3 regions of the Bacillus sp. Brlt_9 genome follow, and region 2 is predicted to be linked to each of the others. Evidence: riboswitches for the same ligand, from Rfam matches in the RefSeq annotation. Region 2 holds a riboswitch; each other region holds the start of a gene.
What was found. Region 2 has a riboswitch for S-adenosylmethionine ahead of VF726_RS18035 (hypothetical protein). Riboswitches for the same ligand answer to the same signal wherever they lie in the genome.
Positions count from the first base shown of each region.

Region 1: linked by a shared signal. The riboswitch ahead of VF726_RS24770 (cyclase family protein) and the one ahead of VF726_RS18035 (hypothetical protein) in region 2 are both predicted to bind S-adenosylmethionine.
Region 3: linked by a shared signal. The riboswitch ahead of mtnW (2,3-diketo-5-methylthiopentyl-1-phosphate enolase) and the one ahead of VF726_RS18035 (hypothetical protein) in region 2 are both predicted to bind S-adenosylmethionine.

Region 1 covers NZ_JAYJLO010000008.1:72,656-80,442, forward strand. The annotation lists gene VF726_RS24730 (NAD(P)/FAD-dependent oxidoreductase) at 1-407, shown strand, start outside; gene VF726_RS24735 (hypothetical protein) at 603-971, opposite strand; gene VF726_RS24740 (helix-turn-helix domain-containing protein) at 1,151-1,390, shown strand; gene VF726_RS24745 (spore coat protein) at 1,625-2,161, shown strand; gene VF726_RS24750 (spore coat protein) at 2,182-2,631, shown strand; gene VF726_RS24755 (DUF2642 domain-containing protein) at 2,794-3,462, shown strand; gene VF726_RS24760 (S-adenosylmethionine decarboxylase related protein) at 3,700-4,965, shown strand; gene VF726_RS24765 (hypothetical protein) at 5,228-5,608, shown strand; gene VF726_RS24770 (cyclase family protein) at 5,636-6,268, opposite strand; SAM riboswitch class I at 6,352-6,464, opposite strand; gene VF726_RS24775 (PRK06851 family protein) at 6,614-7,723, shown strand.
Region 2 covers NZ_JAYJLO010000004.1:300,808-308,594, reverse strand. The annotation lists gene VF726_RS18065 (DUF4430 domain-containing protein) at 1-2, shown strand, start outside; gene VF726_RS18060 (energy-coupling factor transporter transmembrane component T) at 25-903, shown strand; gene VF726_RS18055 (ABC transporter ATP-binding protein) at 876-2,537, shown strand; gene VF726_RS18050 (ECF transporter S component) at 2,510-3,211, shown strand; gene VF726_RS18045 (YwiC-like family protein) at 3,395-4,117, shown strand; gene VF726_RS18040 (hypothetical protein) at 4,150-4,341, opposite strand; SAM riboswitch class I at 4,464-4,562, shown strand; gene VF726_RS18035 (hypothetical protein) at 4,663-4,920, shown strand; gene VF726_RS18030 (SWIM zinc finger family protein) at 5,173-5,562, shown strand; gene VF726_RS18025 (NAD(P)H-dependent oxidoreductase) at 5,585-6,160, shown strand; gene VF726_RS18020 (group-specific protein) at 6,157-6,510, shown strand; gene VF726_RS18015 (short-chain fatty acid transporter) at 6,551-7,787, opposite strand, start outside.
Region 3 covers NZ_JAYJLO010000002.1:778,540-786,326, reverse strand. The annotation lists gene VF726_RS10430 (carbon-nitrogen family hydrolase) at 1-851, opposite strand, end outside; gene VF726_RS10425 (pyridoxal phosphate-dependent aminotransferase) at 866-2,044, shown strand; SAM riboswitch class I at 2,109-2,214, shown strand; gene mtnW (2,3-diketo-5-methylthiopentyl-1-phosphate enolase) at 2,279-3,523, shown strand; gene mtnX (2-hydroxy-3-keto-5-methylthiopentenyl-1-phosphate phosphatase) at 3,520-4,179, shown strand; gene VF726_RS10410 (methylthioribulose 1-phosphate dehydratase) at 4,176-4,814, shown strand; gene VF726_RS10405 (1,2-dihydroxy-3-keto-5-methylthiopentene dioxygenase) at 4,792-5,304, shown strand; gene VF726_RS10400 (hypothetical protein) at 5,610-5,885, shown strand; gene VF726_RS10395 (DUF3909 family protein) at 5,936-6,268, opposite strand; gene VF726_RS10390 (NAD(P)-dependent oxidoreductase) at 6,274-7,152, opposite strand; gene VF726_RS10385 (serine hydrolase) at 7,157-7,787, opposite strand, start outside.

The DNA of each region.
Region 1 (7,787 bases), on a different contig from region 2:
TTGCTGGCGATAACCATGAAGCGATTGAATATGTAGAATTAACAAATCACGAAACAGGAGCGGTTTCTCAGTTAGCTATCGATGAAGTTATTATTAATCATGGATATGAACGTGACATTACATTATTAGAAAATAGTGAGTTAGATGTTGCAATTATAGATAATTATTATATTGCTGGGAATGCCAATAGTGAGTCTTCAGTAGATGGATTATATGCTGCAGGAGATATTTTAAAGCATGAAGGGAAATTGCACCTAATTGCGGGAGCATTCCAAGATGCTGGAAATGCTGTAAATAAAGCGAAACAATTCATTCAACCAGATGCAAGTGAGTACGGAATGGTTTCTTCGCATAATGAAGTATTTAAGAAGAGAAATCGTGAATTGATCAAGCAGATGATGAAATAATAAAAAAACAAGTATACCCCCATTTACTTCTCTATTCGAATGATGAGAGAGGTAAATGGGGGTTTTCCTGTTTACTATATTTTCAATCATTATAATGACACCGGTTTCATCAGTTCATGTGAAATGAACGTTTTATTTGTAAATCCTCCTATAAAACAATGAATCTATGTTTTGCTGACGCAGAACAGTCTTACATTATGCTGTTCCTTTAGCTCGTTCGTTAGGAAATGGCATATTTAATATAGAAGCAATGTACTGCTTTCCATGCATTCGAGCTAATGATTCTAATATTTGACGGACACGTTTTGTAAGATGCCCTTGTGCCTTTATAGCTTCACAATATGCGTCATAGAAAGCGTATTTAGCCCAAAGGAAATCATCTTGTTGGAATAAAAAATGATTTTTGTACCATTCCCCAATTGTATGATAACAATTGTTTTCATGTATTGCTGCGCTTTGAGAAAGAATACGATCAGATAAAGATGTAGTTAAATGCGAAATTGTGTTTCCTGTTTCAGCCTGTAATGTTTTTTCTAACATTGTAATGATGTGACGAGTAGCCATATGTTAACTCTCCTTTGTGTAAATGGGTAATACCATTCTATATTTAAAAAATCCTTACTATATTATTATACAATATATGGAATGCATCCACCTTCTTTTTAAATTGCATTTACAAAATCTTTTTTATTTGTTTACAAAAATAAAGTAAGATACAGTATATAGGAAAAAATAATAAAGGAATGAACGCGTTGTATATAACAGTAGAAGAAGCTGCGGAGTATTTGAATTTACCAAAGTCGTATATTGAAGAGCTAATTCAGCAAAAGAAAGTTCGCGCACTATTTGATGGCGAGCAATATTTATTAAATAAAGAACAATTCAATACACATTTAGAACAAATGGAGAAATATAAGCAATTAGTGGAAGAAATATTAAACGAACCAATTCCAGAAGATATGGATGTTAAAGACGAAGATTAAACGATGGGAAATCCCGTATGAAGATATGCAGAAATGTATCTTCATACGGGATTTTTTTGTGCGAAGATGCCGAAATTAAAAGACCTTAAGTATTCTGTGGGATTTTGATAGGTAGTAGTCTACCATGTTAAAAGCATATTTTTTTCTAGCTAGGACAAACATAGAGAACGTAACCTGTACAGATACATATACTATCAGTGCAAAAGCTTATAAATTAATGGAAGGGGTTTTCTCGTGAGTATATTTCATTGTGATTTTTTGAAAGACTTAATTGGATCTTTTGTGAGAGTAAACAGGGGTGGTCCAGAATCTCAAAAAGGAACAATAATATCAGTATGTCCGGACTATTTCGTATTGCAGAATGAAAAAGGGGAACTTTATTACTATCAACTTAGTCATCTAAAAAGTATTACAAAAAATGCGAAAGACTGTGGATCAAGTGATGGCGAATGGGAAGATTGCGAATGTGCAGAAGACTTTGAAGCACTACTGCAAACTTTCAAATATTGCTGGGTGAAAATTAATCGCGGTGGTCCAGAGAAAGTGGAAGGCATTTTACAAGATGTTTCTTGTGATTTTGTGACATTAATTGCAAAAGAAGAAGTTATATTAATTGCAGTAAAGCATATTAAAAGCGTTAACTATAATGCGTTAGCATGCGGAGAGAGCGATGAGAGCGACGATAGTAGCAGTAAGGAAAGTAGTAGCAGTAGCAGTAGCAATAATTCAGGTCGCGCTCGTGCACAAAGACAATCAAGTAGAGGAAGATAATAAGAAAGGGGGATACGAAATTGGAGAACGTATTATGCTGTGACCAAATTAAATGTTTAGTTGGTGAGACTGTAAAAGTAAACCTTCGTGGACCAGAAAGTCGAGTGGGTGAGCTCGTATCGTTAGGCAAAGATTATTTAACGTTACAGTTACCTCATGGTGAATTAGTTTATTATCAGTTGAAACATGTGAAGAGTCTGGTTAAGAAAGTGAAAGAAAGTAAATGTGGCGATTGCTATAGTTCATGTTTCTGCTCTGATGAGGATACTTTTTTAGATATATTAAAAGACTTGAAGTATAAATGGGTAAAAATTAATCGTGGCGGTCCAGAATGTGTGGAAGGTTTATTAAGTGAGGTACACCATGATTGTATTACACTAGTAAACTGCGATGAAGTTATTTATGTAATTAAGTCTCACATTAAGAGTGTGAGTCAAGTAGTTAAATGTAAAAAGAATGAAGATAAATAATGTTTAATAAATAAGAGGGGCATTATGAGGGAAAGAGAAGAACAATTTCTTATTTCGATAGTATGAAAAGGAATTACTTACTATTAAGACAGAACTTTGCCCTGATTATTTTTTTAGAAATGGAAGACAGGAAAGAAGAAATTCATAGGAAGGAGGATATAGATGAATGAGTTAAACAAAAATATTGGAGAAAATATATATGTTAAATTAGTTGGCGAAAAAAGATTTAAAGGAGTATTAATAGACGTAGGAAATGATATCGTTGTTCTTTACAATGGACAAGACTACGTATATATATCTTTATACCATGTACAATATTATAAATTTTTAAGACCATTTGATGAAGAAATCTCAAAACCAGATGTGGATTCTGTAATTAAGAGAGAATCTCCTTCAATTTCTTTGAGGAAAGTATTAAGTACTTCTAAAGGGATTTTTACAGAAATTTATGTAGCTGGAAATGCCCCAATACATGGATATGTTACAAGTGTAATGAACGATTATATTGTTTTTTATAGCCCAGTTTACAAAACAGTATATATATCTTTAAAGCATTTGAAATGGTTAATTCCGTATAAAGAAAATCAAGTGCCTTACGCCCTCAATAAAAACGAACTCCCCGTAAATCCATTAAATATTACGTTAGCTCGAACGTTTGAAGAACAACTTATTAAAATGTCTGGCAAAATCATGGTGTTCGATTTAGGTGAGGAATCTAATAAAATCGGAAAGATGGCGAAGATTAATGAAGGGCATATTGAAATATTAAAAGCACGTGATGCAAAAATGTATGTAAATATTCAACATGTAAAATCTGTCCATTGTCCGTAAGCTGGTTGAAAGGGCTGGCTTTTTCTTTTATATGCAGAAGAAAAGGTCGAGCCTATTTGTTTAGTTCGATTTTGATATGAGGGGGAAAATGAATTGAATATAAATAAGTTAGTGTAACCGTTGAAGAGAAAATCTTGTGCAAAATTATAAAAAATATGTACGAGCCATCTTTTCGTATATTCAATTTATTTTTTTGAGGGAGAACTGCTTAACTAATATATTAAAGGGGTTTTGTTGGTGGAGCAGTTTTCGAATTCGTTATCGATTACATTACTTGGTAGTGCTGGTGGAGCAGCAAAAGCAGTTTTAGCAATTTTAAATCAGGCGATAGTAAATGAAAAAGACACGATTTATGAAGCGATAAAGAACGTTACATTTCATTTGGTTGATATAAAGCAAAAAGATAGGGCTTATTATGATGAGCTGTTTCCAAATTTGAAAGAGCAATTGTTTTTATCCGAAATAGATCTTCAAGATGTAGTGACATTTAAACAGCATTTAAAAGAAAGTGGTACGAGCGTTGTTATTGATGTTTCAGGAGCAGATACAATCAGAGTATTAAGCTGTTGTAATGAACTTGGAATTTGTTATATTAATTCAGCTTTGGAAAATGAGACAGTAGATCAGGACGACAGTTTAATTGGCTTTCAGCTTACGGAAAGATATACGCGGTTTGAGAAGGAAAAAGAGAAATTTACAAATACAAAAGCAATTATAGGCTCAGGTATGAATCCAGGTGTTGTTCAGTGGATGGTTGTTGAACTTATGAAGGAACGTCCAAATGAAAAGCCAAAAGCATGCTATATAGTAGAACATGATACGTCATTTTTAAATGATACAGCACTTATAAAGCCTCATACACTTTATGCTTCATGGGCAGTAGAGCGATTTCTAGATGAAGCGATATGGAGTTATCCGATGTATATGAGTCATCATCGTCCTCTATATTTTTATGAAGATGTATATGCTTCAGAGTATAAAGTAAAGTTGGGAGAGAAAGAGTTTTATGGTTGTTTAATGCCACATGAGGAAGTTTTAATTTTAGGGAAAAACTTTAACATGGAAGTTGGGTTTCTTTACCGAATTAACGAGTATACAACAAATATAATTAGACAGAATTTAGAGAATGTAGAAGATCTATGGAACTGGAATCGTAAAGTATTTAATCCAGCCGAAGAAAAGATTGCGGGCGAGGATCTAGTCGGTGTATTACTCGTTTATGAAAATAGCGAGACATATATGTATAACGTGATGAATAGCAGTCAAGTTTTTCATAAATATAAAACGAATGCGACTTACTTCCAAGTGGGATGTGGAATTTATGCTGGCTTGTGTAGTTTACTGTTCGATAACTTTAAGCAAGGTGCTTATTATGTAGAGGAATTATTATTAAATACAGAAAGTAAGTACGGAGAATATTTAAATTTATATATGAAGGATTTTGTAGTGGGGGAAAATGATTTTACAGATGGATTGCTGCATGATCGGGTAAGATGGATATAAGTTATAGTGAAAAGTATGTATTTTTTACCAACAGTATAATATGCAGAAGAAAATATTTTTCAGAAAAGTGTTCTTGTTGTGTAAATATAAACATTTTATAAAATGTTTCAAGAAGGGTTTTTTTTATAAAATACTTCGTTTATAATGGAGGAAAATATCGACATGAGATTTGTTATTCATGTAACGGTTCGGTAGTGTTAGAAAAAGAAGGGGTGCACGCGCATCCTTTTTTCTATGCAGATATTATGAAAGAGGTGGTATGATGGAATTAACATTAAATTCGACTGTATGCTTACACACAATTCAATTTCGAAAAGAGCAAAAGAATTATATTGTAAAAGATACAATTACAGGAGAAAAATATGAAATGCCGCCACTTTGGATTGATGCATTGGCAATGATGCGTGACGGTTTTTTATTGGGGGAAATTGAGGAGAAATTAAAAGAAGAATATCCAGCCGAAGAAATAAATATACTAGCCTTTACGAGGCAACTGTTAGAGCTAGAGCTTGTCGGAATGGTAGATGGGGAAGAAATAGCTTGTACAAAGAAGAAAGAGAAAGATTATTTAGCTTGGTTACGTCCTCGTGTTGAGCAATTCTTTCTTAATTTAAATAAAAAAAATAGAAGCAAAGGTCAATGATGATCTTTGCTTTTTTGTATAGTTTGTTTAAAAAATTACAGCGAATGCTCTTGCAAAAGCACCGTCGCTATCTTTAATTTTTAAAGGTGCCGCTGAGAAGAAGAAACGTTTAGTGTGAATAGCATCTAAGTTTGTTAAGTTTTCGATTAAATAAATATTATTCCCAAGTAGTATGTGATGAATTGGTGATGTTTCTGTTGTTACCTCATCAGGAGAAATAAAATCTAAACCGACAGATTTTACTTTTAATTGAACTAATTCCTCAGCTAATTCTTCAGAAAGATAAAAAGCTTCTTTCTCATACGCCTCTGTATTCCATTTAGTAGATAGATTGGAATGGAAAATGACAATATCACCTTCTTTTATGTCAGCGTTGTGTAATACTTCTTTCGGTAGTTTTCGTTCTTGTACATGAGTTACATCAATAAGAACCGCTTCGCCTACAAATTGATCTAGGGGTAATTGATCAATAGTCGTTGCGCCTGAAATGAAATGAGCAGGAGCATCACAATGTGTACCAACATGAACGACAGAATGAAAATCTGTAACTTGATAGCCTGTCTCTTCGACGCTTGTAATGGCTCCTAAATTGATTTTTGGTGTTCCAGGGAATTGGGACATATTGTTTTCAAATGTTTGTGATAGGTCAATTACTTTCACTTTAGATACCTCCAATATATGTTTTGAAATAAAAAACTCACCTTTCATAATCAAGAAAGATGAGTTTTGCACACAATAGTTACGTTTTATCTTTCAAAATGCAGTGCATTTTGCAGGAATTAGCACCTATTCAGTTTATATAAACTGAGGTTGCTGGGCTTCAAAGGGCCGGTCCCTCTGCCTCTCTTGATAAAGACATATTCAATTTAAAGTTCGGAATTTTCGTGATAATAAAATTGTAATTCATTTCCTTTTTCTGTGCAACACAAAATAGGTATTCACCCAAATAAAGTTGCTCGCATATTGTAGCTTATGTAAATAGAATGCTGCGAAGGAGTGAGTGCAGTGACAGGGAATGTATTGAATTATTATGCTGGCGGCAATACAGCTAGAGGATTTCATAATTTATATGATGAGAATTTAAAAGGATTAGACAGATTATTTATTTTAAAGGGTGGCCCTGGAACGGGGAAATCTTCTTTAATTAAGGCAATAGGTCGTGAATGGGTTGAAAAGGGATATGATATTGAATTTTTACACTGTTCTTCTGATAACAAATCGGTTGATGGTGTCATTATCCCGAAGTTAAAAGTAGGAATTGTTGATGGAACATCACCACATGTTATTGAGCCGAAAATGCCAGGAGTTGTTGAGGAATATATCAATTTAGGTGTTGCTTGGGATTCAGATAAATTAAGAAAGCAGAAGGTGGAAATTGAAAGATTTGTTTCAGAAGCAAGCAAAGCTTTTCAAGCTGCTTACGCTCGTTTTAACGAGGCATTAGTTATACATGATGAGTGGGAGAAAATATATATTGATAATATTAATTTTGATAAAGCAAATGAACTAACAGATCAGCTCATTCAGAAATTATTTACAGATAAAATTGGGAAACAATCGCTTGTGAAACATCGCTTTTTAGGGGCAGCTACACCGAAAGGAGCAGTTGATTTTGTTCCTAATTTAACAGAAGGATTACCACATCGTTATTTCATAAAAGGACGTCCAGGCTCTGGGAAGTCAACAATGCTCAAAAAATTAGCTAAGGCAGCAGAAGAAAAAGGATTTGAAGTTGAAGTATATCATTGCGGGTTTGATCCAAATAGTCTTGATATGGTTATCGTAAGAGAATTAGGGTTTGCAATTTTTGATAGCACTGCACCACATGAATATTTTCCGAGTCGTGAGGGTGATGAAATTATAGATATGTATGCCCTTATTGTGAAACCAGGGACAGATGAGAAGTATGCTACCGAAATTCGCGACGTTTCTATTCAATATAAAGCAAAAATGAATGAGGCGATGTCTTTCTTAGCGAAAGCAAAATCAGTTCGTGATAAGTTAGAACGAATTTATATTGCTGCTATGGATTTTTCGAAAGTAGACGCATATAAAGAGGAGATTCAAAAAGAGTTTGAACGAATTGCGGTTAGTGTAACAGAAAAGAACAAGTAAAAATAAAGAACTTTGATAGGCTGTCGGGAATTTTCTGACAGCTATTTTAGTATGTAGTAAACTT
Region 2 (7,787 bases):
AAGAAAGGCATTCGGTAAAGGACTATGAAAATAAGTTTTTCTTCTTTACATCCTTTTGTGAATTTTTTCTATTATATCGGGGTGATGATACTATGTATGATGTGTCTTCATCCTCTTTTTTTAATTGGAGCGATACTATTAATCGTTATGTTAAATATAATGCAAGGGAATAGCGAAAAGATAAGAAAAATGTTACCGAGCACAATTGTTTTCTTTTTTATGGTCATTTTATTTAATTCGTTATTAACGCATAGAGGTCGAACTACGTTGTTTTGGTTAGGTGATAGTCGTATTAAGCTTGAGGCGATCATGTTTGGAGTAGTAATGGGGTTATTACTAGTTGCGATTATGTTTACGTTTGCTTCGTATAATGATATTATTTCGAGTCATAAATTTTTATATTTGTTTTCTAGAATTTCACCGAAAGTAGCATTGTTAACGATGATTACAGTGAGGTTTGTGCCGTTGTTTATTAGGCGATTACAGAAAATTACACTCGTCCAAAAAACGAAAGGTGTACAAGTTGATGCAGGTTCCATTATTGAACGCGTGAAAAATGGTATGCAATTGCTGCAAGTATTATTAATTTGTTCGTTAGAAGATGCACTGCAAACGGCAGATTCTATGCAAGCTCGTGGATTTGGTGTAACGAAGCGTACGACGTATATTCGATATAGAATGGAAAGACGCGATTGGTATACACTCAGTTATTTAACGATTCTATTCATAGCCGCGGTCATCTTTAATAATTATGGCGGAGGAAAATTAATTATCTATCCGAAAGTTGAATCTATTTTATTTCAGCAATATGATGGAATAATGTTTGGCATATTTATGATGTTTATTAGTCTACCAATTATAATGGAAGGAAGGGAGTGGCTATGGTGGCGCATGCAGAAATAAACAATTTATCATTTGTATATGCTGATGAAAACGAATATGCGTTACAGCATATTTCTCTTTCTATTCAAAAAGGAGAGTTTATTGCACTTGCTGGAGGATCAGGATCTGGGAAGACGACTTTATTAAAACATTTTAAAAAGGAGTTACTTCCGATCGGTACACGTTCAGGAGAAATTTTTTATGATGACGTTTTATTAGAGGAAGTACCAGATCTATTATCTGCACAAGAAATTGGTATGGTATTTCAAAATCCAGAAAATCAGCTCGTAATGGATACAGTCATTCAAGAATTAGCATTTTCTTTAGAGAATGTTGGATTACCATCACATATTATTCAAAAACGAATAGCAGAGCTCATTAGCTTCTTAGGATTTCAAGATTTATTGCACCAATCTGTTCATACGTTATCTGGTGGACAAAAACAACTTGTCAATTTAGCTGCCGTACTAGTTATGCAGCCAAAACTATTATTATTAGATGAACCAACAGCGCAGTTAGATCCAATTGCAGCGAAAGAATTTTTAGGATTGTTAAAACGTATTAACGAAGAACTTGGAATAACAATCGTTTTAAGTGAACATCGTTTAGATGAAGTAATACCACTTGCTACGCGCGTTATTTGTATGAATAATGGTCAAATCGTGTATGATGGAAATCCTAAAACGGTTATAGCGAACATGTGGGAAGTTGAAAAATTCCGTCCATTTATTCCGCAAATTCCAAGATTGTTTTTAGAATGGAACGCGGAAGATATTCCGTTTACAGTGCGAGAAGCGCAAATGAAATTGAATAACTTTTCAGATATATCATATGTGAATGAGCCAATAGCACAAAGTGAAAAGCGGGAAGTTATTTTAAGTGCAGAGCATATTTCATTCCAATATGAAAAAAGTAGTCCACTTATTTTACGAGACTTAACTGTATCGATTGAAAAAGGAAAATGGGTAGCTCTCGTTGGGAAAAATGGTACAGGGAAGTCTACACTGTTAACGATATTAGCTGGATTACAAAAAGCGAGAAGAGGGAAAGTAAAGTGGAACGGCAAAGTGATACATAAAATTGATTCGAAAGAACGGTTTAAAAGGATCGGGTATGTATCACAACATCCGTACTATCATTTTACATTTGATACCGTGTGGGAAGAAGTGTATGAACGTGCACGAGAGTTATACGGAGAACAAGGAAAAGAAATAGCAGAAAATATGCTCAAACAGTTTTGGTTATATTCGCTTAAAGAACGCCACCCGCATGATTGTAGCGGGGGAGAGCAACAACTACTCGCGTTATGTACAACGTTATTATCAAAGCCGACTTTATTATTACTTGATGAACCGACAAAGGGGCTAGATCCGTGGAAGAAAGAAAGAGTAGGAGAGCTATTTAGGAAGCTGCAAAAAGAAGGTACAACAATTGTAATGGCAACGCATGATATTGAGTTTGCAGCGAAATACGTTGATCAATGTATGATGTTATTTGACGGAGCAGTCATTATGAATGATGCACCGAAAGAATTTTTTAGTGGTAACTTCTTTTATACAACATCTATTAATCGATTCATTCGAAAAGAATTGCCATATGCATTAACGTGGGAGGATGTGTACGAAGCGTGTCCAAACGATATGTTGCATTCATAATATGCATTTTTGCAGTAATAATAGGCACATTACTCTTTACTACACTTATCATGGATGGTTATTACATGTTAAGTAGTTTGTTTTTATTAGTTGTTATTATGATACCTTTCTATATCCGCTTTGAAAGAAAGGCGTTTGTTTCACGTGAAATTGTTCTCGTTGCCGTATTGGCGGCAATTGCAGCAGTTAGCCGCGTACCATTTTCTATTTTACCGAGTGTACAACCAACTTCTTTTGTTATTATCGTTTCTGCAATTGTATTTGGAAGTGAAACTGGTTTTATGATCGGTGCAACAGCGGCTATCGTATCTAACATTTTTTTAGGGCAAGGTCCGTGGACGCCGTGGCAAATGTTCTCATGGGGGATGATTGGTTTTATAGCTGGATTATTACGTAATACATTTTTAATGAAAAAGCTATGGGGAAGACTTCTATACGGATTATTTGTTGGATTTTTATTTGGCTGGATTATGAACTTATGGGGGCTTCTCGGTTTTATACAAGAAGCAACGTGGGAAACAGTTGTCGCGTACTATGTTGCAAGTTTTTATTTCGATTTGAGCCATGCAATTTCAAATGTTATTTTCTTACTATTATTTAGTACGTCTTGGATTACGATTCTTACGAGATTCAAAAAGAAATATGGCATATTAGATAAGCATAACATGGCATAGAAAAGCATACTCATATAAGGTAGGGTCGCGACTTACATATTCGTTTGCCTCTTTCATGCTTCTTACATATTGTAAGGAGCATTTTTTATTGTCAAAAAATAGTCCAATATATATCCGTTACTATATAAAATTATTTGTATAATAATAGGTGAGAACTATTTTCAAAGAGGAGGTGTATAGTTAATGAAGTTAGTTATTCCGAAGCAACACGGTGCATGGGCTATGCTCGTAATACCGTTTCTATTAAGTGTCATACTTGGGAAACCTACTATGTATCATATTCCATTGTTTTTAGCTTGGTTCTTTATCTATTTAGCTACGTATCCATTTCTTACGTACATAAAGCAAAGACGAAAAAAAGAGTTTTTACATGCTGCAATTGTATATTTTATCATCGCATTTATATTTGGGGTGGTTTCTCTATTATATGAATGGCGCATTCTTTTATTCGTAGCAGTAATGATCCCATTATTTATAGTAAATATGTATTACGCTCGTCAAAAAAATGAAAGAGCGTTACTAAATGATATTAGTGCGATTATTGTTTTCTGTATTGGCGGTTTAGTTAGTTATTATTTTTCAATGAAACTTATAGATAAAACAGCATTATTTATTGCGCTTATATCATTTTTATATTTTTTAGGAAGTACGTTTTATGTGAAAACGATGATTCGTGAGAAAAATAACCCGAAGTATCGTTTTATATCATGGGGTTATCATATTCTATTAACAATCATTGTATTTGCTATCAATCCGTGGTGCGCCCTTATTTTTATACCGAGTGTCATTCGAGCCATTATGTTGTACGGCAAAAAGATTTCTATTATAAAAGTAGGTATTTTAGAAATTGCTAATTCTGTATATTTTTTAATCATCACGGTAATAATTATGAAGTATGCCATTTGAAAAAGCTTCCCACCTTATGATGGGAAGCTTTTTCAATCTTGTTCTAAAATGTGAACGGTGTAATCACAGCGTTGAATAGCTTGTTCGATCGCATAAAGGGATTGTTCAATACGTGCGCGATTAAAATCTTTTTCAACAGTTTGTAGTGCTGCTTCTAAACAATGTTTTGCTTCTTGTAATGATTGAAATGAATCTTGTACATATCCGCGAGCATTTTCGTGCATTTCATAATCCTCCTTGCATATTCATATATGTATAGTATGAGCAGTAAAGAAGAAAATATTATTTGTTATATTTGTTTGACAATTAAAATGAAATTACGTATAGTAAGAATTAAGTGAATATTTTCTTATCCAGAGAGGTGGAGGGACTGGCCCGATGAAACCCAGCAACCGCGATGCAGGTGCTAATTCCAGCAGAACATATTTGTTCTGGGAGATAAGACGAAGATATATACGTAACTTCTTCTTATCGGAGAGGTTTTTTTATTGCAAAAAAACCGATTACGAAAATTTATATTAAGAAGAAAGGGGTTGCGAAGTACTGTGACACTCGAAAAATACGTAAAACTGCGTAGTACAGTTTATGAATATATGATAGAGCAAGATAAGCCAATATCATTGTTAGATATTCAAGAACATATCGTTTCGCATCATGAAGGAAAATTCACGAAAAAGATGTTACATCAATTTTATTTGTCAAGACTATTAGATGAACTGAAACTGGATGGGAAAATTACATTAGCTGATGAATATCTCTATAATGAAAAAGGGGTATTTTATAAGGCGAGAAAAGGGAGCTAAGCTCTCTTTTTTTTGAAGTATGTAGAGTAAAAGACTGCTTAAGCAGCCTGATACAGGGAATGGTGTTGAGTGTGTAGTGTCAAAGATTGAATGTGCCTGAAAGAGGCACTTCATATCGGCTGCAAATGAAAAGAGACACCTTCGCCGAATAGGTGTCAGTCGTTTGTCATATAGACTTGCTATTTGACAGTTATTAGAATAACATGCAGTGGCTCTAGAAGTCAAAAGGGAATTAAAGGAAGAGGTGTTTTTATGTACGCTTACTTATTAAAAGAGTTATATAGGTATATTCCGAAACACATTATTGATAGAGGTTATGAATATTATGAAGAAGGACATGTAGAAGATGTTGAAATACATAATAATAAAGTATTTGCGTTTGTGACTGGTAATGCAGGAAATTATGAAGTAGTGATAGAACTCGAGGATTTTTCGGAAAGTAGCTGCGAGTGTCCATATGAAAACTATTGTAAGCATATGGCGGCAGTTGTTTATGATATTCAAAGTGCTGGTGAGAGTACGGTGAAAGAGAAACTGAAAGATTTAGACAAGGAAGAGTTACTTACCGTATTAAATCGTTTATTACAAAGCTCAAAAAACGTGCAAATTGTAGAAAAGATGTTAAATAAGGGGAAACTTTAACTATAGAGGGAGTTGTTTTGTAGTGAATGTACTAATTGTATACGCTCATCCTAGTACTTCCAGTTTTAACGCAGCGATATTAAAGCATGTGCAAAAAGGATTACAAGAAACAAATCATTCGGTTACAGTACTTGATTTATATAAAGAAAAATTTGATCCCGTCCTTGTATTTAATGAAGAGAAGAAAAGGCGTGATTTAGTACATGAAGAAGAAACAGCTCGGTACAGAACGTTAGTAGAAGAAGCAGATACGCTTCTCTTTATATATCCGATATGGTGGTGGGGAATGCCTGCTATTTTAAAAGGATTTATTGATCGCATTTTCGTAGCTGGATTTGCTTATAAATATGAAGGGGCCCTGCCGAAAGGCTTATTGAAAGGTAAGAAGGCATGGGTAATTAATACGTTAGATTCACCGTTATGGTACGTCGCCCTATTATATCGATCAGCAGATTGGATTATGATGAAAAGAGGAGTTTTACGTTTTTGCGGCATTCGCGATATAAAACGATCTGTTTTTCAATCTGTGAAAACGAGTAAACGAGAGAAGCGGGAAAAGTGGTTATTACAAATAGAAGAAAAGGCTCGTACGTTATGAATGAAATCGATCGTATTATAAACTGTTGTGGGTATGATAATGAACTTTTGCGAACGTATATTACATGCTTACTTCAATTGAAAAAATGTAGCGAAACATTTCAGCAAATTCAAATAGAGTTAAGAAATGACTACTTGATAAGAGGAATTTGTGAAAGAGAAGTTGATGAGGTAGTACGGGGAAGTAAAGAATATGAAGCATATTTTCTTCCTAAAGCGTTACAGTGGAATTTTTTGAGGGAACATCCACATTTAATTGAAAAAGTATGTGTAGATTTTTTTGCATTTGAGGTATTATCTCTTACGGAGATAGAGTGGCAGAGGGTTATAAATTGCATGGGAAATAAATGATTTATTATGTAAAAAAGCTAGTATAAAACTAGCTTTTCGTTTAAATAAATAGGAAACATAGACTAATGATAAATCCTGCATATAGCAAGTTAACAACGCAAAATCCCATAATATCACGAGCACCTAAACCAGCTATCGCTAATGCTGGTAATGCCCAGAATGGTTGAATCAAATTCGTCCAAGCATCACCCCATGCAATGGCCATTGCTGTTTTTGCTGCAGGTACACCAAGTTCAGCGCCAGCTGGAATCATAATTGGTGCTTGCACAGCCCATTGACCGCCACCCGATGGAACGAAAATATTAACGATGCCAGCACTTAAAAAAGTAAAGAGCGGGAAAGTCGTTTCGTTTGAAATGCTAATAAAGAAATTAGAAATAGCTCCTCCAAGTGAAAGTCCTTCACTATTTGCTCCAATCATCATTCCCATAATTCCAGCATAAAACGGAAATTGTAGTAAAATACCAGAAGCACTTTTCGTAGAATCTGAAAAAGCGCGAATATATTGAATCGGAGTACGGTGGAAAATAAGTCCAGCAATTAATAACATAAAAATAACGATGTCTAGCGTAAGGTTAAAGCCTTTCGTATAAAAGTAATTGAAAATATAAATGAGACCTAACAATCCAACGCAAAGTGTAATAATGATGCTATTTTCCATTTTTTCAGCGAACGTATTGTTTCCTACTTCTTGAGCCGCAGCTTCTTCATGAAATACGCTAGGATCTACCGTTATTGTATGTTTTTCATCTGGATGCATCGCTTTATTAATGAGAGGCATCGTAACGAGAAAAATAATAACTGGTACAAGTGCGTATGGTGAGAATAACGTTTCTGTTATTGGGATCGCTTCTTTAATACTGCCAGCTGTCGTTTTAATTAACGTTTCGCCGCCTGTTGCTAACGTAAGAGGAATAGAAGCAGAAAGCCCCGCATGCCAAATGAGAAATCCAGAGTAAGAAGAAGCAATGGCTAGTCTATAATCTAATCCTTCCAGCTGCCTTGCCACTTCTTTTGCATATAAAACAGATACAACAATACCAAATCCCCAGTTTATGTATGCCCCTAGTAAACTTACGATTGAAATGGCAATAATACCTTGTCCATTCGTTTTCGGTAGTTTTGCCGCTTTCGTTAACCCTTTTTTAATGAGGGGAGCATTTGCTAAAGCAGATCCTGTCACGAGTACAAGTGCCATTTGCATAGAAAAGGCGAGTAGTCCCCAAATTCCATTACCCCAATGATTAATCATTTCCACAGGTGTTTGGTGCGTTGCA
Region 3 (7,787 bases), on a different contig from region 2:
TCTGGACGACGATCTGCAAAAACTGGAATTCCTTTTCGTACTTCTTTAATTTTTTCAAAATGAAGCTCTCCAAATAAAATTGATTCTTCTTCATTCGCTTCTACAACAACTTCGCCCCAAGGATCGACAATTAAAGAATGACCGGCAAACTCATTATTCGGATCCTTTCCTGTCCTATTACATGCAACAACATAACATTGATTTTCAACTGCTCTTGCTTGTAATAGCAAACGCCAATGTGCTAAACGAACCAATGGCCATTCTGCTACAACAAATAAAACTTTTGCACCTTTCGCAGTATGAACGCGCATCCATTCTGGAAAGCGAATGTCATAACAAATTGTGCCGGCGCACTCTACATTATCTAGCTTAAATTCACCTGTACTATTTCCAGCTATTAAATATTTATGTTCATCCATAAGCTGAAATAAATGCACTTTACTATATTCTTTGACTAGTTCTCCTTCCTTGTTTACCACATACATTGTATTTGTAACACCTTGCTCTGTTTGCTTCGCAATAGAACCACCGACAATATGTACACCATATTGTTTCGACCATTCTTTCAGCTTTTCTTTCGTTTCCAATCCATCCCTATCTGCAATTTCAGAAAGTCTCGTTAAATCATATCCTGTTGTCCATAGTTCTGGTAAGACAATAACATCTGGTCTTTCCTTCATCGCTTCGCTTATTTTATTTTTAGCATTCTCAATATTTTTTTCTACATCTCCAAAGACAATGTCCATTTGAATACATGCGACTTTCATTTTGTCAGCCCCATTCATAATTTTTTCTTTACAAAATACTGGAAAGATTATATCATTTGTCACTAGAATTGTAACAACTTTCAAAAGAGGTGGAAAGTATGAAATTATTTCAACCTTCTGAGATAGTAACATCATTGCCAAAACAATTTTTCGCTTCACTTGTTGCAAAAGTTAACAAAGTCGTAGCAGCTGGTCACGATGTTATTAATCTAGGTCAAGGTAATCCAGATCAACCAACACCGCAGCATATCGTAAAAGCGTTACAAGATGCTGCAGAAAAGACCATTCATCATAAATATCCGCCATTTCGCGGACATGAAAGTTTAAAAGAAGCCGTGGCAACATTCTATCAACGTGAATATGATGTAGTAGTAAATCCAAAAACAGAAGTTGCTATTTTGTTTGGCGGAAAGGCTGGATTAGTAGAATTACCAGTTTGTTTTACAAACCCTGGTGATACGATTCTCGTTCCAGATCCAGGCTATCCAGATTATTTATCAGGAGTTGCTTTAGCAAAAGCACAATTTGAAACAATGCCGCTTATTGCAAAAAATAATTTTTTACCCGATTATACGAAAATTGATGACTCTATTGCCGAGCGTGCAAAATTAATGTTTTTAAACTATCCAAATAATCCGACCGGTGCTACTGCATCAAAAGATTTCTTTGATGAAACCATTCATTTTGCTAATAAACATAATATATTAGTCGTTCATGATTTTGCTTACGGCGCTATTGGATTTGATGGTCAAAAGCCCGTGAGTTTCTTACAAGCAGACGGTGCCAAAGATACAGGAATTGAAATTTATACTCTATCGAAAACTTTCAATATGGCTGGGTGGCGTATCGCTTTTGCAGTAGGGAATGAAAGTGTCATTGAAACCATTAACTTATTACAAGATCATATGTATGTTAGTATTTTTGGTGCAATTCAAGATGCTGCCCGCGAAGCACTATTAAGTTCACAGTCTTGCGTAATAGACCTTGTAAATAGTTACGAATCTCGACGAAACGCTCTTATTTCAGCTTGTCACTCAATTGGTTGGAATGTAGACATTCCAACAGGATCATTCTTTGCATGGCTTCCTGTTCCAAAAGGGTATACCTCTGAGCAATTTGCTGATATTTTACTAGAAAAAGCACATGTTGCAGTTGCTCCTGGTGTTGGATTTGGTGAACATGGCGAAGGGTATGTCCGTGTTGGTCTCTTGCATACAGAAGATAGATTACGAGAAGCCATTAATCGAATTGATAAATTGAATTTTTTCAAAAAGTAATTGACAACATGAAAAATATCTGACAAAATTCAGTTATCTTAAAAATTTAAACATTTCTAAATACTTCTTATCAAGAGCAGGTGGAGGGACGAGCCCGACGAAACCCGGCAACCGATCTACAATTGTAGACACGGTGCTAATTCTCGCAGCATTACGCTGACAGATAAGGAGCTGGTTGTAAAAAAACCTCTCCTTAGCTGAGAGGTTTTTTTATTTAACTAGGAGGTTATAACAATGAGCGGAATTATAGCGACATATTTAATCCATGATGATTCACATAACTTAGAAAAAAAGGCTGAGCAAATTGCACTCGGTTTAACAATTGGCTCTTGGACACATTTACCACATTTATTACAAGAACAATTAAAACAGCATAAAGGCAACGTCATTCATGTTGAGGAATTAGCTGAACACGAACATACCAATTTGTATTTACGTAAAAAAGTAAAACGCGGGATTATTAAAATCGAATATCCATTATTAAATTTCAGTCCAGACTTACCAGCAATTTTAACAACTACATTCGGAAAGCTATCACTTGATGGCGAAGTGAAATTAATTGATTTAACTTTTTCAGACGAGTTAAAAAAACATTTTCCTGGCCCAAAGTTCGGCATAGATGGTATTCGAAACCTTTTACAAGTGCATGAACGTCCTCTTTTAATGAGTATTTTTAAAGGGATGATTGGACGAAATATTGGGTATTTAAAAACGCAATTACGCGATCAAGCAAGTGGTGGTGTAGATATCGTAAAAGATGATGAGATATTATTTGAGAATACATTAACACCACTTACGAAACGCATTGCATCTGGAAAAGAAGTTTTACAATCCGTATATGAAACATACGGGCATAAAACGTTATATGCCGTAAATTTAACAGGACGAACTTTTGATTTAAAAGAAAATGCGAAACGTGCAGTGCAAGCTGGGGCTGATATTCTATTATTTAACGTATTTGCTTACGGACTAGATGTACTACAATCACTTGCAGAAGATGATGAAATCCCGGTTCCTATTATGGCACACCCTGCTGTAAGTGGTGCTTACTCAGCATCCAAGTTATATGGAATTTCATCTCCATTATTACTCGGAAAGCTATTACGTTATGCTGGCGCTGACTTTTCATTATTCCCCTCTCCATACGGGAGTGTTGCGCTAGAAAAAGAAGAAGCCCTTGCTATCTCAACATATTTAACTGAAGACGATGCATTTTTCAAGAAGAGCTTCTCTGTTCCATCTGCTGGTATTCACCCTGGTTTCGTTCCCTTTATTGTACGAGATTTCGGTAAAGATGTTGTTATTAATGCTGGCGGCGGGATACACGGACATCCGAATGGGGCGCAGGGCGGCGGGAAAGCTTTCCGTACTGCGATTGATGCTACTTTGCAAAATATACCTCTTCATGAAGTAGATGACATAAATTTGCATAGTGCACTACAAATATGGGGAAATCCCTCTCATGAGGTGAAATTATGAGTATTCAAGTATTTTGTGATTTCGATGGCACGATTACAAATAATGATAACATTATGTCCATTATGGAAAAATTCGCACCACCAGAAGCTGAAGAAGTAAAGAATAGAATATTATCACAAGATCTATCTATTCAAGAAGGTGTTTCTCAATTATTTCAATTAATACCTACTAATCTACACGATGATATTATTCAATTTTTAATAGAGACTGCTGAAATCCGTAGTGGTTTTCATGAATTTATACAATTTGTAAATGAGAATAACATTTCTTTTTATGTTATATCAGGTGGAATGGATTTCTTCGTCTATCCACTCTTGCAAGGACTTATTCCAAAAGAGCAAATTTACTGTAATGAAACAGATTTTTCAAGTGAATACATTACCGTTAATTGGCCTCATCCTTGTGATCATCATTGTCAAAATCATTGCGGATTATGTAAATCATCTTTAATCCGTAAATTAAGTGATACGAATGACTTCCATATTGTAATTGGAGATTCCATTACCGATTTACAAGCTGCGAAACAAGCTGATAAAGTATTTGCTCGTGACTTCCTTATTACAAAGTGTGAAGAGAATCGTATCGCCTATACACCTTTTGAAACATTTTACGATGTTGAATATGCATTAAAACGTTTGTTGGAGGTGAAATTATGAAACAACTTTTTCGTCAATGGTATGACTTAAGCGAGATAAAAAAAGAATTAACAATACGAAATTGGTTTCCTGCAACGAGTGGTAATATTTCTATAAAGGTTAGTCATGAACCACTCACTTTTCTCATTACAGCAAGTGGTAAAGATAAAACAAAAACTACTCCAGATGATTTTATATTAGTAGATCATCTAGGGGTTCCCGTATTAGAGACTGAATTGCGTCCTTCAGCAGAAACAATATTGCATACACATATTTATAACAATACGAATGCCGGATGCGTACTTCATGTTCATACAACTGATAACAATGTCATCACAAATTTATATAGTGATGCAGTCACCCTTCAAAATCAAGAAATTATTAAAGCTCTTGATATTTGGGAAGAAGGTGCAACAATTAACATTCCTATTATCGAAAACCATGCCCATATCCCAACGCTTGGAGAAAACTTCCGAAAGCATATACAGGGCGATTCGGGAGCAGTATTAATCCGTAACCATGGTATTACCGTATGGGGCCGAGATAGCTTTGATACAAAGAAAAGATTAGAAGCTTATGAGTTTTTATTCCAATTTCATATAAAACTATTATCAATTCAAGGAGGCGTTTCTAATGGCGCAAATTCGTATTCATGAAGTAAATACTCGCATTGAAAATGAGGTGGAAGTATGTAAATTTCTACAAGAGGAAGGTGTTTTATATGAGAAATGGAACATCTCTAAGCTTCCTACTCATTTAAGTGAAAATTATTCTTTAACAGATGAAAACAAAGCTGAAATATTAGCTGTGTTTTCAAAAGAAATCGCTGATGTTTCAACGCGCCGAGGTTATAAAGCACATGATGTAATTTCACTTTCAAATAGCACACCTAACCTTGACGAATTATTAATTAATTTCCAAAAAGAACACCATCATACTGATGATGAAGTTCGCTTTATTGTTAGTGGCCATGGCATCTTTGCCATTGAAGGAAAAGATGGAAAATTCTTTGACGTTGAACTTGAGCCAGGCGATCTCATATCTGTTCCTGAAAATGCGAGACATTATTTTACCTTGCAAGATGATCGTCAAGTTGTAGCTATTCGTATTTTTGTTACAACTGAAGGCTGGGTTCCAATCTATTAAGGTAGTCAGTTGAATAAAAGGTCTTGGATCCCCTTTTCCAACCTTTTATTCACTCTACATATATACATCCTCCTATGGAACAGGCTTATTTCAAAAATGAAATAAGCCTGATTTTTTATGGCTCTAACTGTATGTTCCCTTCCGTTCAACACAATCTATCCCTTCAATTTTTCAAGTATATTTTTTAATACTTTTTGAACATTTATTGAACTTTTTTTGAACTTTTTCTGAAAATTCTGTTTTGTATATGATATACTACAATTAACTAAGAAGGAAAAGAATATCGCAAACAGAGGGGGAGAATCATGAGTTTACTTATCGCACTTATACTAGGGGTTACATGTGGAGCACTTCCTGTTATTTTAGGAGCTATTATGGAAGAGTTAGAAGTTGGTGTTTTAGGTTTTGTCGCATCTTGTGTAAGCGCTTTATTTTTTGGCTTGTTCGGTGCTATTCCTGTTTCAATTCTCTGTGCATTTTATATAATACGCCATGCTCGTACAAAACAATTTGGTCCTAATCACACCGCGCAAGTGATTCCATTCCCAATTGAACGTTGCCGCCGTGCTTCTAGCTTATAATTATAAAATTAAGTATACCTAAATAAATAAAAGTCCTCACATGAGGACTTTTATTTATTTTCTTCTAGAAATTGAAACAATTCTTGTAAATGCAGGGCATCTTTACTATAGCTAACAGATACGTGACTTATACCATCGATCTCTGCTTGCATATAAAGGTCAACTCCATCTCGATCATATTTCAATGCCAAATAAAATTCCATTTCTTCCAGCATCTTTTTTGAAGTTCGAATAACGTAATGCCCTTTTTCATCTTTTCCATATTCGAATTCCGGTTCAAAATCATATTTTTGTTTAAAAGCTTCTTTTTGCTTTTCATTAATTTGTATACAAGCTGCTCGTTGCACAGCATCAATCATCTCATCAAATTTTTGAAGATCCATTTCATTTACCCCCTTATGTATTTTTTGTATAACACTTGTGTTCCGCTATTCTCTTCCCCATCTTTTATTAGCTCTTCATACAATTCCTTCGCCAAACTTAAACCTGGTACTGGTAATTGCAATTTTTCAGCCTCATCTAAAGCAATCTTCATATCTTTCATAAAATGCTTTACATAAAACCCTGGTTCAAAATCTCCCTTTAACATTCGAGGAGCTAAATTACTCAATGACCAGCTACCTGCTGCTCCCGTTGAAATGCTCTCTAATACTTTATCAGGATCTAATCCAGCCTTTTTCGCATAAGCAACAGCTTCACATACTCCAATCATATTAGAGGCAATTGCAATTTGATTGCACATTTTTGTATGTTGTCCACTTCCAGCTGGCCCTTGCAACTGAATATTTGTTCCTAGTTTTTCAAATAACGGTAAACATTTTTCATATATTTCTTTCTCTCCACCGACCATAATTGCGAGTCTTGCTTCTTTCGCACCAACGTCTCCTCCAGATACAGGTGCATCTAACGTATATACATTCTTACTTTTACCAGTTTCATTAATACGTTTTGCCAATGTTGGTGTAGATGTCGTGAAATCAATTGCTATCGTACCTTCATTTGCATTCTCTAAAATTCCATCTATTCCAAAGTACACTTCTTCTACATCATGTGGATATCCAACCATAGTCATTACAACATCCACTTGCTTTACTAACTCTTTCGGTGTATCACACCAATTTGCACCATCTTGCACTAAAGAATCTGTTTTCGTTTTTGTTCTATTATATACATATACTTTATAGCCGTCTTGCATTAAATGACGCACCATACTTTTTCCCATTACACCAATACCGATGAAACCTATTGATACATTTTTACGTTCCATTTTCTCATCCCCTTTGTTCTAATAAATCATTTACCATCTTTCGAAACTCATTATTAAAATCATCATCTATACTATTTTTCACATTTGAAAATAAAATAACAAAAGTGCCTTTTTCTTTATTAAAATTATTGAAAGTGTTCCAACCAGATAGTACACCATGATTATGAAAATAATCCGGATATATGTAAAAACTAAATGCATATTTTCGTTCTGTTGAAGGTGAAAACATCGCTTGTATACTTTGTTCAGAAAGAAGTTTCCCATTTATAATCGCTTCATCTAACTTCTTCATATCACCAACTGTCGTATACATCTCACCGCATCCGTATAACCAATCCATTAACAATTTTTGTGCAGGTTCAAGTACATTCTCTTTCTTTACATATCCTTTAGTAAAATGTTGATCTCCCTGAGCCATATTGCCCATACCAGATTCATGCATTTCTGCTTTAGTAAATATATTTTCCTTTATGTAATCTCCTAAAGGCTTTTTTGATATGCTTTCTATAATATAGGCAAGCACCATATAATTATAATCTGTATATCTCCAACCTGCGCCTGGTGGAAATTCTAATTTTTGGATTCCAATCCAATTTACTAAGTTTATACGAGAAGCAGCATTCACTTTCCCTTTT